One region of the Agromyces solani genome, then DNA from elsewhere that is predicted to be linked to it. Evidence: predicted binding sites of a transcription regulator. Region 1 holds the regulator's gene; each other region holds the start of a gene.
What was found. Region 1 encodes HspR, which represses chaperone genes until heat shock. Its sites were predicted from a motif close to AAGTTGAGTCNNNNNGACTCAACTT; they were not measured.
Positions count from the first base shown of each region.

Region 2: a site for HspR is predicted at 1,770-1,794, ahead of AC3RJ7_RS08905 (ATP-dependent Clp protease ATP-binding subunit). Genes of this name have one in related genera too.
Region 3: a site for HspR is predicted at 1,893-1,917, ahead of AC3RJ7_RS01800 (Hsp20/alpha crystallin family protein). Genes of this name have one in related genera too.
Region 4: a site for HspR is predicted at 1,747-1,771, ahead of AC3RJ7_RS18735 (ATP-dependent Clp protease ATP-binding subunit). Genes of this name have one in related genera too.

Region 1 covers NZ_JBYRER010000003.1:871,704-875,910, forward strand. Annotated here, with positions in the region: gene dnaK (molecular chaperone DnaK) at 1-587, shown strand, start outside; gene AC3RJ7_RS16470 (nucleotide exchange factor GrpE) at 590-1,213, shown strand; gene AC3RJ7_RS16475 (DnaJ C-terminal domain-containing protein) at 1,342-2,328, shown strand; gene AC3RJ7_RS16480 (heat shock protein transcriptional repressor HspR) at 2,331-2,747, shown strand; gene AC3RJ7_RS16485 (ScyD/ScyE family protein) at 2,851-3,930, opposite strand; gene AC3RJ7_RS16490 (hypothetical protein) at 4,098-4,207, opposite strand, start outside.
Region 2 covers NZ_JBYRER010000002.1:237,775-241,981, reverse strand. Annotated here, with positions in the region: gene AC3RJ7_RS08905 (ATP-dependent Clp protease ATP-binding subunit) at 1-1,754, opposite strand, end outside; gene AC3RJ7_RS08900 (hypothetical protein) at 2,017-2,856, shown strand; gene AC3RJ7_RS08895 (RelA/SpoT domain-containing protein) at 3,051-4,067, shown strand.
Region 3 covers NZ_JBYRER010000001.1:377,445-381,651, forward strand. Annotated here, with positions in the region: gene AC3RJ7_RS01785 (dihydrofolate reductase family protein) at 1-406, shown strand, start outside; gene AC3RJ7_RS01790 (SDR family oxidoreductase) at 456-1,316, opposite strand; gene AC3RJ7_RS01795 (winged helix-turn-helix transcriptional regulator) at 1,417-1,791, shown strand; gene AC3RJ7_RS01800 (Hsp20/alpha crystallin family protein) at 1,953-2,381, shown strand; gene AC3RJ7_RS01805 (hypothetical protein) at 2,469-2,882, shown strand; gene AC3RJ7_RS01810 (hypothetical protein) at 2,996-4,207, opposite strand, start outside.
Region 4 covers NZ_JBYRER010000006.1:10,339-14,545, forward strand. Annotated here, with positions in the region: gene AC3RJ7_RS18735 (ATP-dependent Clp protease ATP-binding subunit) at 1-1,718, opposite strand, end outside; gene AC3RJ7_RS18740 (MFS transporter) at 1,994-3,331, shown strand; gene AC3RJ7_RS18745 (Lrp/AsnC family transcriptional regulator) at 3,365-4,207, opposite strand, start outside.

The DNA.
Region 1 (4,207 bases):
AGGCGCTCGGCACGTTCGAGCTGACCGGCATCGCGCCCGCACCGCGCGGCATCCCGCAGATCGAGGTCACCTTCGACATCGACGCGAACGGCATCGTGCACGTGTCCGCGAAGGACAAGGGCACCGGCAAGGAGCAGTCGATGACGATCTCGGGCGGCTCGAGCCTCCCGAAGGACGACATCGACCGCATGGTGCGCGAGGCGGAGGAGCACGCCGCAGAGGACAAGGCGCGCCGCGAGTCGGCCGAGACCCGCAACTCCGCCGAGCAGCTCGCCTACTCGGTCGAGAAGCTCATCAAGGACAACGACGACAAGCTCCCCGCCGACGTCAAGTCCGAGGTGCAGGGCGACGTCGACGCGCTGAAGTCGGCGCTCGCGGGCGACGACGACGACGCGGTCAAGACCGCGTTCGAGAAGCTCTCGCAGTCGCAGACCAAGCTCGGCGAGGCCATCTACGCGCAGTCGCAGGCGGATGCCTCCGCCGCGGCCGGCGAGGACGCCTCGGCGACGGGCCAGGCCGGTGACGCCTCCTCGGACGAGGACGTGGTCGACGCCGAGGTCGTCGACGACGAGGACGAGAAGAAGTAACCATGACCGACGAGCAGAACCAGAACCACGACGAGGAGCCGGTGATCCGCGACAAGCGTCGCATCGACCCCGAGACCGGTGAGGTTCGGCAGCCGGCGGCCGACGGGGCGCCCGAAGAGGGCGCCCCCGAGGCATCCGACTCGTTCGACGACGAGGCCGAGCTCACGGTCGACGACATCCTGAACGCGGCGAACGCCGAGGTGCAGGAGCCGAGCGACGAGCACCTCGCCGACCTGAAGCGGGTCACCGCCGAGTACGCGAACTACCGCAAGCGCACCGAGGCGAACCGCGAGATCGAGCGCGAGCGCGCGGTCGGCGCGGCCGTCGCCGTGCTGCTGCCGGTGCTCGACGACCTCGACCGGGCCGAGAAGCACGGCGACCTCGAGGGCGATTCGCCCTTCGCGACGATCGCCGCGAAGCTGCGCGGCGCCGTCGAGAAGCTCGGGCTGGCCTCGTTCGGCGAGGTCGGCGAGCCGTTCGACCCGCAGCGCCACGAGGCGATCTTCCAGCAGCCCAGTGACGAGGTCGAGGTCGACACGGTCGCCGACGTCGTCGAGACCGGGTACACGCTGGGCGGCGTGCAGCTGCGCGCCGCGAAGGTCGTCGTCAAGACGCCGGCGGCCTAGCCCGCGCATCCGTCCGCCGGTCGAGTAGCGACGAAGGAGCGTATCGAGACCCCTCAGCAGGTCTCGATGCGCTCCGCTACTCGACCGGCGTTCCACATTCAGACAGACTTTTCAGAAAGGAGGTGCCGATGGCCAGTCAGGACTGGTTCGACAAGGACTTCTACCAGGTGCTCGGCGTCTCCAAGGACGCGAGCGACGCGGAGATCAAGAAGGTCTACCGCAAGCTCGCACGCAAGTACCACCCCGACCAGAACCCGGGCGACACCGCCGCCGAGGCGAAGTTCAAGGAGATCAGCGAGGCGAACGCCGTGCTCTCCGACCCCGAGCAGCGCAAGGAGTACGACGCGATCCGGGCGATGGGCTCGGGTGCGCGGTTCACCGCGCCCGGCGCGGGCGGCCAGGGCGGCTTCGACGACGTCTTCGGCGGCATGTTCGGCGGCCAGGGCGGGCAGCGCTACACGTTCCAGCAGGGCGGCGCCGACTACGACGACCTGCTCGGCGGGCTGTTCGGCAGCGGCCGGTTCGGTCAGCCGTCGGGCGGATACCGCGGCTTCGGCGGCCCGAGCAAGGGCCGGGATGTCACGGCGTCGACGACCCTCGACTTCATCACCGCGACGAAGGGCGACCAGATCACGCTGCAGACGGCCGACGGCCGTCCGATCACCGTGCGCATCCCCGCCGGCGTGGCCGACGGCCAGAAGATCCGCCTCCGCGGCAAGGGCCACCCGTCGCCCGACGGCGGCGAGTCCGGTGACCTCATCCTCACCGTGAACGTGCGCAAGCACCCCGTGTTCGAGCGCGACGGGCTGAACCTGCGGGTCACCGTGCCGGTGACGTTCGCCGAGGCGGCGCTCGGTGCGACGATCCAGGTGCCGACGCTCGGCGGCGCCCCAGTGAAGCTCAAGGTCGCCCCCGGCACCCCGAGCGGCCGGGTGCTCCGCGTCAAGGGCCGCGGGGTCGAGACGAAGAAGGGCACGGGCGACCTGCTGGCCGTCGTGCAGGTCGCGGTCCCGTCGCACCTGTCGAAGGACGCGCAGGCCGCCGTCGAGGCGCTCGCCGCGGCCCTGCCCGACGAGAACCCGCGCGACGAACTGCTCGCGAAGGCCCGGGGCTGACGGTGGACGCGTCGAGCCCGCTGTTCGTGATCTCGGTCGCCGCCGAGCTCGCGGGCATGCACCCGCAGACGCTGCGGCAGTACGACCGGCTCGGGCTCGTCTCGCCGGGGCGCACCGCGGGCAAGTCGCGCCGCTACTCGATGCACGACGTCAACCGGCTGCGCGAGATCGCGCAGCTCTCGAGCGAGGGCGTGAGCCTCGAGGGCATCCGCCGGGTGCTCGGGCTCGAGGACGAGGTGCAGTCCCTTCGCGCCCGCGTGCGCGAGCTCGAGGGCGCGCTCGCCGACGAGATGCTGAATCGGCCCGGGCGGCGCGTGTTCGCCGCCGGCTCGGCCGGCGAGGTCGTCACCCTCAAGGCGGGCACCCGCGTCCGGCGCGAGAACGCCGTCGTCGTCTGGCGCCCGCTCGAGCGCGACTGACGCCCGGGCGCGAGTGAGCGCGTTCGCGACGAGCAAGCGCGTTCGGCCACGCGCACTCGTCGCGAACGCGCTCGATCGGCGCGTATCCGGCGGATCCCCGCGCTCAGCCCCTGACGGGGTAGGAGACGATCCGACCGTCGCCGAAGACGCCGGCCGAGACGATCAGCTTGCCGCTCTGCCACTCGACGCCGGCCGGGCTGTCGACCTCGGCGAAGGTCGAGACCGTGCCGTCGCGGGCGATCGTCGACACCTTGCCGCCGAACATCTCGCTGACGAAGATCGTGCCGTTCGGTGCGACGGCGAGTCCCGTCGCCCCGACGAAGCCGGTCGCGAGCTCCTCGATGTCCCCGCTCGCCGGGTCGATGCGGTACACCGAGCCGAACGGGAAGCCGAGTCCGGGTGCACCGGGCAGCGTCGTCACGTAGAGCATGCCGTCGGTGCCCATCTCGACATCGGTCGGCACCGGCTCTGCGTCGTAGGTCAGGCCGACGACGCATTCGTCGAGGACGATCGGCTGCCCCTCGGCCTCGCCGACGACGCGCATCTCGTCGGTCACGACGAGCGGCTGCGGCGGCAGCACGGCGACGGTCGACACCTCGTCGCCGACGACCTTCAGCACGGCGTTCATCCCGGAGTCGGCGACGTAGGTCGCGTCGGCGAGGGTCAGCGTGCCGTACGCGTGCGTGTCGACGATCCCCGAGTAGCGGGGGATCACGAACGGCGGCAGCGTCGCCGCGCACTCGTCGGAGATCGACTCGAAGCCGTACCAGTTCTCGCCGTCGGGGTTGTTCTCCTGCTCCCAGGCGAGCAGGTCGATCGAGGTGTCGCCGCCGGGGCCGCTCGACTTCAGCCACGACCCCTGGATCGAGAACTCGTCACCGGCGCGCTCGCTCCAGGTGACGGTGGGGCCGAGCACCGAGACGCCCGTCGAGTCGGGCCCCTCCGACAGGGTCTCCCGGGTGTCTCCCGCGATGCGCGTCACCTCGCCGAGGAACGACTGGCCGACCGTGATGACCCCGTCGGCGGAGAGATCGAAGGTCAACGGGCCGACGAGATGTTCGGCGAGCACGGCGGGCAGGCCCGGCCTCGGCGCCTTCGGTGCGGCGTTCGCCGGTGCGGCGACGGCGGTCAGTACGCCGATCGCGACGACGGTGCTGAGGGTGAGGATGGATGAACGACGCATCGGTGGACTCCGACCTGTTCGGCTCACGGAACCGCCCTTCACGCGCGCTCCCGCGCGCACGGAAAGCCTCGGGTGGGCGGATCCGCGACCGAAGCTACTCCGGTCGCGCAGGCGCCTCCACCCCCCGTTCGCGTGAGTGCCGGCGTCGCGAGCGGGGCGTCAGCGGCTCAGCGGCCCCACGCCGAGGCGGGCGCCTCGATGACCTCGTACGGCCGGGAGCTCCAATGGGTGCCGTAGCCGTAGTGGCTCGACGCCCAGGGCGAGGCCCAGATCGCCT
Region 2 (4,207 bases), on a different contig from region 1:
CGCACGGCCTTGGCGACGGCGGTGACGGCGTCGTCCTGCCCGATGACGCGCTCGTGCAGCTCGCCCTCGAGGTCGGCGAGGCGCTCGCGCTCGGTCTCGGTGAGGCGGTTCACCGGGATGCCGGTGGCACGCGAGATCACGGCCGCGATCTGCGCCTCGTCGACAATGGTCGCCGGTTGAGTAGCGAGCGACGAAGGAGCACGCGTATCGAAACCCTCGGTGGTGGTCTCGATACGCTCCTGCGTCGCTACTCGACCGACCATCGCCTCATCGAGCTTCGCCTGCACCTTCGAGATCTCGTCCCGAATCCGCGACGCCTCCTCATAGTGCTCAGCACTCACGGCGGCGTTCTTCTCCGCCTCGAGCTCCCCGAGTCGCGCCTGCAGCGCGGAGACATCCACCTTCACACCGAGGCGCAGCCGCAGCCGCGCCCCGGCCTGGTCGATCAGGTCGATCGCCTTGTCGGGCAGCACGCGATCGCTCAGGTAGCGGTCGCTCAGCTCGACGGCGGCGCGGATCGCGGCGTCCGTGTATTCGACACCGTGGTGGTCTTCGTACGCGGGCTTCAGGCCCTGCAGGATCAGCACGGCGTCTTCGATCGACGGCTCGCCGACGCGCACCGGCTGGAAGCGGCGCTCGAGCGCCGGGTCCTTCTCGATCTTGCGGTACTCGCCCCGCGTAGTCGCGGCGACGAGGTGCAGCTCGCCCCGCGCGAGGCGCGGCTTGAGGATGTTGCCTGCGTCCATGCCGCCGTCGCCCGCGCCACCGGCGCCGACGACCGTGTGCACCTCGTCGATGAAGACGATGAGGTCGCCCTTGTTGGCGGCGATCTCCTCCATCGTCTTCGTGAGGCGCTCTTCGAAGTCGCCGCGGTAGCGGGTGCCGGCGAGCATGCCGGGCAGGTCGAGCGCGATGACGCGCTTGCCGAGCAGGGCCTCGGGCACGTTCTCCTCGACGATCGCGCGGGCGAGGCCCTCGACGATCGCCGTCTTGCCGACGCCGGCCTCGCCGACGAGCACGGGGTTGTTCTTCGTGCGGCGCGACAGGATCTCGATCGTCTGCTCGATCTCGTCGGCACGCCCGATCACCGGGTCGAGCTCGCCGTTCGCGGCCCGCTCGGTCAGGTCCATGCCGAACTTGTCGAGCATCGGCGTGGTCGACTCGGTCGGTTGAGTAGCGCCCGACGAAGGAGGACGCGTATCGAAACCACCCTCGCCCTCGGTCTGGCTCTCGAAGTCCTGACGCATCCCCTGCGTCAACGCCTCAGCCGTCACCCCCGCCCGGGCCAGCACCTGCCCCGCAGGCGCATCCTGCCCCAGCACGAGCGCGAAGAACAGGTGCTCAGGGTCGATGTACGTCGCCCCCGACGACCGCGCCACCTGGTAGCTGTGGAACAGCGCACGGCTCGCGCTTGGCGTGATCGTCGCCGCGTTGATGTCGGCGACGTCACCGGCGCCAGGCAGACGCGCCTCGGTCGCCGTGATGATGCGCTCGGGGCTCGCCCCGATGCGCCGGATCGCCTGTTGAACGCTCTCGTCCTCGACGATCACGCGCAGGATGTGCAGGGCGTCGAGCTCGGTCTGTCCGCGCTCGAGGGCGAAGCGTCCGGCCTGCTGAAGAATGCTCTGGGTGCGCGCAGTAAGGAACCGGCTGAGGTCGATCGACCGCGCCTGTCGCGCCTGCTCACCCGCGAGGTATCGGGCAAGGAACTCGTCGAACGAGCTCGCGCCTGCCTCGTTGAAGTCGTTGGGCACCTGGCCTCCTGGTTGAAGTTGAGTGTGGTTCGCTCAAGTTCAACGCTGCGGCGATCCGGGTATTCCCGCTTATCTCGTCTTCCAGTACTGCCGTGCGCGCGATGGCAGCTTTCCGTGCCGAATCTGCGCTCAAACCCGTGCGCTTCCGCACGATAGTGGGCCCACTGGTCCACGCAACATCGAGCAACCTCCTCAGGTCAGAGCGATTGCGGCAACGACCATGCAGGCGCAGCTCCTTGCAGCTTTTCGATAGCCTTCGAATGTGACCGGTGAGATCGACGTGATCGCCCCTGAGAAGCGAGGGGTGAACACTCCTGTCGAAATTCTCATCGGTGCAATCGTTGGCGCGATCCTCGGCTGGCCGATAACGAGAGCCCTTGACGGCTGGGCGGCCGAAAGCAAGCTCCCGTGGTGGGCATATCTTGTCGGTATCGCAATCGGCATCGCAATTGTCCTGCTCATGATGACATTCATCATCGCGTCGTGGCGGATCGCGGTTTGGAGTTGGCTCGGTCGTCTGGCGAAGTGGCTCTGGGACGGTCGGCCTGTCAGTCAGCGGCAGCATCGGAAAGCCGTCAAGACACTGCGCGACACGATCCTCGCCGACGCCCAACATCTTGCGAAGACAGTTGCGAGAGGGACAATCGAGGATCAAAAGCGACTCGACAAATCGATCTCTATGATGGCGGCATCGCTGGCCACGCGTGAGGCGAGTGTGCGCTCCGAGACCAGCGCGGATGTGAAAAACCCCACGCTGCCATTGCCATCTCCTCGCTGGACCGTGTCCGCCGGGGGAGAGGATACGGGCGACGGCAAGGACTTCATTCTTCGCAATCTCATGCCGCGGAGTATCGCAAATGAGGTCCATCTTGAGCCTGACAGTGATCTCACGCTCCTTGACGCCGGACATTGGGAAACATTGTCAGGAGTCAGCTCAGGGCTGTTCAGAGCCGATATCTCAGCACGAGGCTGGGCTTACGGCGTTAACCTCAGCCTCGAGTGGTACGACGAGAACAACTTGAAGCAGACAAGCAAGGCTTTTCTCGCCGGCCATCCCGAGGACATACCCGCCTACGAGGAGATGAGCGGCGAGCCTTTCTAGCCGAAAGCTCCCACCGCGTCTAGCCACCACCACCCGGTGTTTGCGGTGCTGCGGTGGAGATTCAATGTGCTCGGACCGTCGCAAGTGCGGAGGTTTCGGCGAGATGCAACCTGGATGGCTCACTCAAAGCTGCATCCAGAGGCCAGAAAGCGCGCCCCGGCAGTAGTGTCCGTGCGGGCTGCTAGGTTCACGATGTGGCGTGGACATCACCTTCGTACGGAAAAGGCCAAATCGAGCGAGCCGGGCAAACACTGATCGACCCGTTCGCATCACCAGCTGATCGGGGGATGGCGGTCGCCATTGCGAACAATTGGCGCTCGGCTCATAGCTTCCCTCTGAACACCTTGCAGATGAACTTGCGCAAGCGTGCCCAAGCAATTGATCCAGATGGGCTTGTGGCCCAAAGAATCAAGCGGCTGCCATCGATTGTTGGCAAGCTCACTCGCTTCCCGTCGATGAACCTTGCTCGAATGCAAGACCTTGGGGGGTGTCGAGCAGTTGTGAGCGACATCGAGCGCGTCGATCTCTTGTTTGAGAACCTCATGCAGTCCAAGCACAAACACCGGCTAGTCCGACGCGACAACTACATCGATGATCCGAAACCTTCAGGCTATCGCGGTGTCCACGTCATCTACGCGTACAGGAGCGACAAGATCCCGACGTGGAATGACTTGCGAATTGAGGTGCAGATCCGGTCAAGGTTGCAGCACGCCTGGGCGACAGCCGTAGAAACCGTCGGCTTGTTCACCGATCAGGCGCTGAAATCAAGTGCTGGCGATAAAGAATGGCTCAGGTTCTTCGCAGTGATGAGTTCGGTGATTGCTGTGGCGGAGGGACGTCCCACTGTGCCTGGTACCTCTGAAGACTTGGGGGAGCTCAAGCTCGAGCTTCGAGCACTCGCGAATCAGCTGGACGTGGTCAACAAGCTGCAGGGATACGCCACGCTGCTACAGCTCTCCGAGGAGCACATGGCAGGCGCCAAGTATGTTCTCCTGACCCTTGATGTCAGGGAGAACCAGCTCACGATACGCGGATTCAAACGCCCAGACGATGCCTCCGCGGCATATGCGGCTATGGAGGGCAATGTTGGCGAGGGAGTTGATGTTGTCATGGTGGCTGTCAGCTCGATTGTTGGGCTCCGTAGCGCGTACCCGAATTACTTCCTGGATACCACTCGGTTTGTGGAGATTCTGCAGAGCGCCCTGAAATAGGTCGGGCTGCGCTTTCGGGCTGCCGCCCGCCGCGCGCAAGCTCGAGGGCCCGGCAGCACCGTCCGATCGCCACGCGATCCGCGCATCCGTGGAATTCGCGCGAACCCGAGCACAGCTCGCCGACGCCACGATCGCGAACG
Region 3 (4,207 bases), on a different contig from region 1:
CGGCCGCGTGAGCTACCAGGAGTTCGCACCCGTGTGGCCCTCGATGGAGGAGGAGTTCGCCGAGTACAACGCGATGCCGAAGTACGTCGTGTCGACGACGCTCGACGAGTCCGACCTCGTGCCCGAGTGGCACGACACCAACCTGCTGCGTTCGATCGACGACGTCGCCCGGCTCAAGGAGGGCGAGGGCGGTCCGATCATCGTGCACGGCAGCGCGAGGCTCGCGCAGGGGCTCGCCGCCGCCGGGCTCGTCGACCGGTACCACCTCCTCGTGTTCCCGCTGCTGCTCGGCAGCGGCAAGCGCCTGTTCGCCGACGACGAGGACGCGTTCGCGAAGCTCGAGCTCACCGAGCACGAGGCCTACTCGAACGGCATCGTCAAGGTCGTCTACGACGTGGTGCGCTGACCTCTGCCGGTCGAGGAGCGCCCGACCCGGTCGGGCGCTCCTCGGGGCGTCAGGCGGCCAGTGCCGCGCGCAGCCCGTCGGCGAGCGAGGTCGTCGGGCGGCCGATGAGGCCCGCGAGCGTGTCGTTCGGCACGTCGAGCACGCCGCGGCGGATTCCGTCGTCGATGCCGGCGACGAACCCGGCGGTGCCGGCGTCGAGTCCGGCCGACTCGAGCGCGGCGACGTGCTGCTCGGTCGTGAGCGATTCGTACCGCACCTCGCGGCCGAGCACCTCGGACGCCGCGGCGGCGAGCTCGTCGTAGCTCCACGACGTGGACCCGGCGAGTTCGAGCACCCGGCCGACGTGGTCGTCGTCGATGAGCAGCACGGCGAGGCCCTCGGCGAGGTCGGCCCGGGTCGCGCTCGCGACGCGTCCGTCCGCGACGGACGCGGCGATGACGCCCGAGTCGGCCGCGCGCGAGACATCCGCTGCGTAGTTCTCGGTGTACCAGTTGTCGCGGGCGATGACCGCGGGAATGCCCGATGCGGCGATCGCCGCCTCGGTGGCGCGGTGCTCGGGCGCGAGCACGAAGTCGGCGGTCGCGGCCTGCGGGGCGCTCGTGTAGACGAGCTTCGCGACGCCGGCGGCCTTCGCGGCGTCGATGACGTTCTGGTGCTGCGCGGCGCGCTCGCCGAACTCCGTGCCCGAGACGAGCAGGACGGTGTCGACGCCGTCGAGCGCCGCGGCGATCGAGGCGGGCTCGGCGTAGTCGAGGCGCGCGGTGCGCACGCCGCGGTCGGCGAGGCCGGCGAGCTTCGCGGTGTCGCGAGCGGTCGCGACGATGTCGGCGGGGGCGACGCCGCGCGCGAGCAGCGCGTCGACGACGAGGCGGCCGAGCTGGCCCGAGGCGGCGGTGACGAGGATGGTCATGGGATTCGGTTCCTTCCGGTGAGGCGTCATCGAACTGCAACCGGATGCCTCGCGCCTGCCTTCCCTCGAATCGGTACCCACTTTTCAGTAAGGTACCCACATGGCGGTAAGTCTTGCTGAAATCCGGGAGAGCTCAGGAGAAGTTTTCACCGAGGGCTGCCCGACGCGCGTCGTGCTCGACCACATCATGAGCAAGTGGGGCGTGCTCGTGCTGCTCGCCCTCACCGATGGCACCCATCGCTGGGGCGAACTGCGCCGTGAGGTCGAGGGCATCAGCGAGAAGATGCTCGCCTCCACGCTGCGCACGCTCGAATCCGACGGACTCGTGGCGCGCACCTCCTATCCCGAGGTGCCGCCGCGCGTCGAGTACTCGCTGACGCCGCTCGGCTCCGAACTGATGGAGCGCATGCTGCCGCTCGTCGAGTGGGTCGCCCGCGAGGCGAACGGCATCGTCGGGGTGCCCGCCGCGGGGTGACGTCGGGGGCCGTGAGGCGTCGGGATGCTGCGGGGCGAGTTGGTTCGCTCAGCGCGAATCACACTTAGCACTCGCCCATGCAGAGTGCTAATCTAGATCTCGCGATGAGCGAGCATCGCTCATCTTCATCGGTCAATGGTGAACCGGAAGGAGACGAGACCATGGCCATGTTCTGGGATCCGTTCCGCGAGATCGACCGACTCGCGGAGTCCATGCTCGACGCGAGCCAGGGACCGCGGGTCATGCCGATCGATCTGTACCGCGATGGCGACCACTACGTCCTCGCGGCGGATCTGCCCGGGATCGACCCCGGCTCGGTGGACGTCGATGTCGACGGGCAGCTGCTGACGCTCCGCGCCGAACGAACCCTGCGTTCGGACGAAGCGGCGAAATGGCTCGTCCGCGAGCGACCGAGCGGGTCGTTCCTGCGCCGGATCACGCTCGGTGACGGCCTCGACACGGCCGGCATCAGCGCGCACTACGACAACGGCGTGCTGAGCGTGATCATCCCGGTCAGCGAACAGGCGAAGCCCCGCAAGATCGCGATCACCTCGGCCGGCAGCGCCGAGAAGCAGGTCACGGCGAAGTAGCGGCAGCGGCGGCGAGGGCTCGTCCCTCGCCGCCGCCGCGCTCTTCGATCAGTCGTCGAGCCGAGTGCTGTCGGCGAGAGGAAGGCCATGGCACAGACAGACACGGCGTGGCGCCGCTACGACTACGCCGTCTTTCCGATATTCCACGAGCGATTCGAAGAACGCTGGGGCGAGGGCACCGCTCCCTTCCTCGATCCCAGCGTGTACGACGAGAATCAGCCGCGCCCTCGCGCCCAGTGGGTCAACGTGGACACCGGAGCCGCTGTCGCGGTGGTGCCCGTCTGGGAGGAAGATCCATCGGCGCGTTCGTTCGCCGTGTTCTACCTCCCACCGCACGGCGGCATCTGGGTGCTCCGGCCGCAGGGCCTCGCCGGGTACATGGAGGCGCTGCCGTCGGGCCCACCACCCGACGATCGCGCCGTCGCTCTGCGCAACGACTCCTTCAGGAAGGCGGTCGAACACGCCGAGGAGTTCATCTACGGGCCGCGCGGCCGTGCATGAGCGCCGGCGCCGGACACGGTGCGGCGGCGCGCAGCGGTGCGGTGCCCGCGCGGTGCCGTGGGCGCACACGAGGGGCGGGGCCGATCCGGCCCCGCCCCTCGTGGGGAGTCGGGCTACTTCGCCTGGTGGGCGCGCACCCGGGTCGCGACGAACACCGCGGCACCCGCGGCGAGCAGGGCGAATGCCGTCCACCCGAGCACGTCGACGAAGCCGGCACCGGTCGAGGCGAGGCCGGCCGCCTGCGAGCCGTCGGCTCCGCTCGACCCGGAGGCGTCCGACCCCGCGTCGCCGGAGCCGGAGCCCGAGCCCGAGTCCGAGCCGCCCGAGTCTCCGCCCGGGGCCGCCACCGTCACCGGCGTCGAGGCGACCGTCACGCCGTCGATGAGCACGACGACCTCGTGCGCGCCGGGCGGCGTCGCGGACGGGATCGTCGCGTCGAGGGTGAAGGCGCCCGAGGCATCCGTGTCGACCGTGCCGAGCACCACCGGGTCGGAGTGCAGCTCGACCGAGAAGCCCTCCGTGCCGCCGGCGAGGTCGCTCGCCGAGACCGTGATGCGGCCGCCCGGGCGCAGGTCACCGCTCACCTCGACCGTGCCCTCGACGGTGGTCGGGTCGGTGGGCTCGGGGTCGACGGGCGGGTTCGAGGGGCCGGTCGTGTCGTCGCCGAGGCCCTCGAAGAACACGGCGAGCTCGGCGATCGCCTCGTCGGCGAAGGCGTACGCCGCAGCCTGCTTCTCGGGGTTCGGGTTCGTCGCGTAGCTGCCGGGGCGGTCGTTCACGTACCACCACTCGGTCATGTACTCCTTGTAGGTGCCGTCGCCGTTGTCGTGGATCCACTGGCGTGCGACCGGTGCGGCCCGGCCGTCGACCGTGTTGGCGCGGTCGTACTCGAGCAGGAACGGCACCTGCAGCTTCTTCGCGGTGGCGAGCGGCTGCGCGGTGTCGCCGCCGGGGTGGTAGTCCACCTGCTGGTAGGCGAGCTTCGGGTCGGAGCTCGGCTGGTACTGCGTCTTCAGGCCGGGCAGGTACTCGTTCACGAGATCGCCGTAGAAGTTCGCGAACGGCGACTTCGTGTCGCGGATGTGCAGGTGGTTGCCCGAGGCGCCGTCGAGGCGCAGGTCGAAGAAGTACACCTGCTCGACGTCGTTCGCGACGGCCTGCCGGTTGACCTCCTTCAGCACGGCGCGGGTGTTGTGGCACCACGTTCCGCCGAAGAACAGCACGACGTCGCCGTCGCTGTCGAGGAGGTTCACGAGCTCGGGGTAGGTCACGTTCCGCACGCGCCAGTCGGCGTCGGACTCGTCGATGATCGTGCCGGGGCCGTA
Region 4 (4,207 bases), on a different contig from region 1:
AGGATCGTGTTGCGGAAGTCGACCGTGCGGCCCTGGCCGTCGGTCAGGCGACCGTCGTCGAGCACCTGAAGGAGCACGTCGAACACCTCGGGGTGCGCCTTCTCGACCTCGTCGAAGAGGATGACCGAGTAGGGGCGCCGCCGCACGGCCTCGGTGAGCTGGCCGCCCTGGTCGTAGCCGACGTACCCGGGAGGCGCGCCGACGAGCCGCGAGACGGAGAACTTCTCGCCGTACTCCGACATGTCGATGCGCACCATGGCGCGCTCGTCGTCGAAGAGGAACTCGGCGAGCGCCTTCGCGAGCTCGGTCTTGCCGACGCCCGTCGGCCCGAGGAACAGGAACGAGCCGGTCGGCCGGTTCGGGTCGTTGATGCCCGCGCGCGAGCGGCGCACCGCGTCGGCGACCGCCGCGACGGCCGGCTTCTGGCCGATGAGGCGCTTGCCGAGCTCCTGCTCGAGGTGCAGCAGCTTCTCGGTCTCGCCCTGCATGAGCTTGCCGACGGGGATGCCCGTCCACGCCGAGATCACCGCGGCGATGTCCTCGTCGGTGACCTGCTCGTTGACCATGCGGGGCTCGCCGCCGGCGTTGCCCGCCGCGTCGGCCTGCTCGGCCGCCTCGAGGTCGCGCTGGAGGTTCTTGATGGTCTCGTACTCGAGCCGCGACGCCTTCTGGTAGTCGCCGGCGCGCAGCGCGAGGTCGCGCTGGGTCACCGCCTCGTCGAGCTGCTTCTTGAGGTCGCCGACCCGGTTGAGGCCCTGGCGCTCGCGCGCCCAGCGGGCCTCGAGCTCGGCGAGCTCGCGCTCGTGCTCGACGAGGGTCTCGCGCAGCTTCGCGAGGCGCTCCTTCGAGGCCTCGTCCTTCTCCTTCTTGAGGGCGAGCTCCTCGAGCTTCATGCGATCGACCTGGCGCTTGAGCTGGTCGATCTCGACGGGCGACGAGTCGATCTCCATCTTGAGTCGCGACATGGCCTCGTCGATGAGGTCGATGGCCTTGTCGGGCAGCTGCCGCGCCGTGATGTACCGGTTCGAGAGGGATGCCGCGGCCACGAGTGCGGCGTCGGAGATGGTGACCCCGTGGTGGGCCTCGTAACGGCCCTTGAGCCCGCGCAGGATCGCGATCGTGTCCTCGACCGACGGCTCGCCGACGTACACCTGCTGGAATCGGCGCTCGAGCGCGGCATCCTTCTCGATGTACTCGCGGTACTCGTCGAGCGTCGTCGCGCCGATGAGGTGCAGCTCGCCGCGGGCGAGCATGGGCTTCAGCATGTTGGAGGCCGCGACCGAGCCCTCGCCGCCGCCCGCGCCCATGAGCAGGTGCAGTTCGTCGACGAACGTGATGATGCCGCCCTCGGCCTCGTTGATCTCCTTGAGCACGGCCTTCAGCCGCTCCTCGAACTGGCCGCGGTACATGGCGCCCGCGACGAGGGCGGAGATGTCGAGCGAGACGAGCTGCTTGTCCTTCAGCGACTCGGCGACGTCGCCCGCGACGATGCGCTGGGCGAGCCCCTCGACCACGGCGGTCTTGCCGACGCCGGGCTCGCCGATGAGCACGGGGTTGTTCTTGGTACGACGGGTCAGCACCTGGCTCACGCGCCGGATCTCGGCGTCGCGGCCGATCACCGGGTCGAGCTTGCCGGCCTTCGCGAGGTCGGTCAGGTTGACGCCGAACTGTTCGAGCGCCGACTTCTGCTCCTCCTGCGAGTTCGGCGCGCCCTGCATGTTTGCCACTCAGTGTCCCTTCGTTCAAAACTTGAGTCTACTGAACTCAACTTCGCGAAGGGGGTCGGTATTCCGGATTCCGCACCGGAATCTCCCCCGCGACTCACGCTAGACCGGATGCCTCGGGCCGGCCAGCCTCCGAATCCGCGCGGGAGCGCACGGACCGGCGCGGCGCGCCCGCCCGCACGACGGATGTCCTGGCTTCGCTCCCCCGCGATGACGGTTTCGCCGCAGATGGCCCGCGCGTCGGCCCGAGCGGCCCTACGCTCACCTCCATGACCGCCCTCCCCCGCCGCTCACGAGTGGGCTACGCCCTCGGCGGCATCGCCTCCGGCACCTACGGCACGGTGCCCGGCCTCATCCTGATGCCGTTCCTCACCGACCTCCTCGGGGTCGAGGCGGCGGTCGCCGGCATGATCGTGTTCGCCCCGAAGGCGTGGGACTTCTTCCTCAACCCGGTCGCGGGGCGGATCAGCGATCGCTCGACGCATCCGCACGACCGCCGTCGCCCGTTCATGCTGCGCGCGGGCATCCTGCTCGCGCTCGCCTTCGCGGCGATGTTCCTCGGCCCGACCGCACCGCCCGCGGCGGCCGCGATCTGGGTGCTCACGCTGTTCCTCGCCACCGCGACGGTCTACGCGTTCTTCCAGGTGCCGTATCTCGCGATGTCGGCCGAGATCACCGACGACTACTCCGAGCGCACCCGCCTCGTCACCTGGCGGGTCATCGTGTTCACGCTCGCGATCCTCGTCTCGGGGGCGACCGCTCCCGCGCTCGTCGAGCTCGTGGGCGGCGTCGCGGGCTATCGCCTGATGGCCGGCGCGATGGCCGCCCTCATCCTCATCGGCACGATCGGCGTGTGGTGGGGCACGCGAGGGACGCCCCTCACCCGCGACGAGGTGGCCGGGGGCCGCCTGTTCGAACAGCTCGCGGTGGTGCTGCGCGACCGCGACGCCCGCGCGCTCATCACCGCCTACGTGCTGCAGGCCGTCGGGATCGGGATGGTGCTCGGCGGCGTCGTCTACGTGGCCCGTCACGTCGTGCACGACCCGGGCATCGCCACCCTCGCCTTCGTCTGCTTCGTCGCGCCCGCCCTCGTGCTGACCCCTGCGTGGTCGCTGCTCGCGCGGCGGATCGGCAAGAAGCGCGGCTTCGTCGTCGCGACGGTCGTGATGTCGGCGGGGCTCGTCGCCCTCCTCGCGGCACGGACGGGGGATGCGACGCCGCTGCTGATCGCCTCGGGCGCCGTCGGCATCGGCTACGCCGGTGCGCAGCTCTTCCCCCTCGCGATGCTGCCCGACTTCGCGGCCGACGACGCGAGACGGAACGGCACCAACCGGATCGGGATGATCTCGGGGGTGTGGTCCGGCTTCGAGCTGCTGGGCTACGCGCTCGGGCCTGCCGTGCTCGGCGTCGTGCTCACGCTCGGCGGTTACCGCGCAGCCACGGGCGGCGATGTCGCGCAGTCGGATGCCGCGCAGTGGGCGATCGTGCTCGGCGTCTCGGTGATCCCGGCGGCCCTCTGCGTCACCAGCCTCCTGCCGCTCTCGCGCTACCGGCTCGACGACCGGCTGCGCGCGGCCGCCACGACCGTCCCGGCCGGGATCCGCTGACGCGCGCCGAGGCGCGTCGCGCCGGCTGGACCCTCACCACCGTACGGGCACACGTGCGATCGAACGCCCCGCCCCGTCGAGGACATGCCCGTTGCGCTTCACCTCGCGCAGCACGGTCCATCGATCGACGACCTCGACGTCGCCGCCCCACGACGCCTCGATCCGCTGCAACTCGGTGAGCGACCGGGCGCGCACGCAGACGAACACCGGGGCACGCCCGACGACCACGCCGACGCGGTGCGCCTCGGGAAGCTGTGCGGCACGGGTCGCCGCCGCCTCGCCGTCGCTCGCGCGGGCCCACAGCACCGCCCCGCGCCGATACCCCGCCGCGGGCATCGCGAGGTCGCAGCCGAGCCGGAGGAGGCCCGATGCGACGGCCCGATCGACGGTCCGGCGGGCCGTGGCCTCCGAGACGCCGAGGACCCCGGCGAGCGCGGCGGCCGGCAGCCGCGGGTCGTCGTCGAGGGCTTCGGCGAGTTCGGCGACGACGTCGGCCCGGGGCGGGCGGAGATCGCCGCTGGGCCTCGGAGCCGCGAGCGCCTGCCGCTGCCGGCGCGAGAGCACTCGCAGCCGCCAGGTCGAGTCCTCCGCGGTGATCGCGGCGGCGACGTCCATCCGTCGTACCCGCTCGCCGAGGGCGTCCATCTCGCGCACGCGTTCGCCCAGCACGGGAAGGCCGCCGGTCCCGGCGACGAGCACGAGCCAACCGGCCGAGGTCTCGTCGACGCTGAGCGCCCACGGCCGGGCGACGATCTCCTCCACCCCGGTTCCGCCCGTGCGCCGGTCGAGCAGCACCACGGCGACGTCGGTGGTCGACGACCATCGCTCCGGTGTCGGCCACGCGGTGAGCCAGGCCCTCGATTCGTCGCGCAGGGC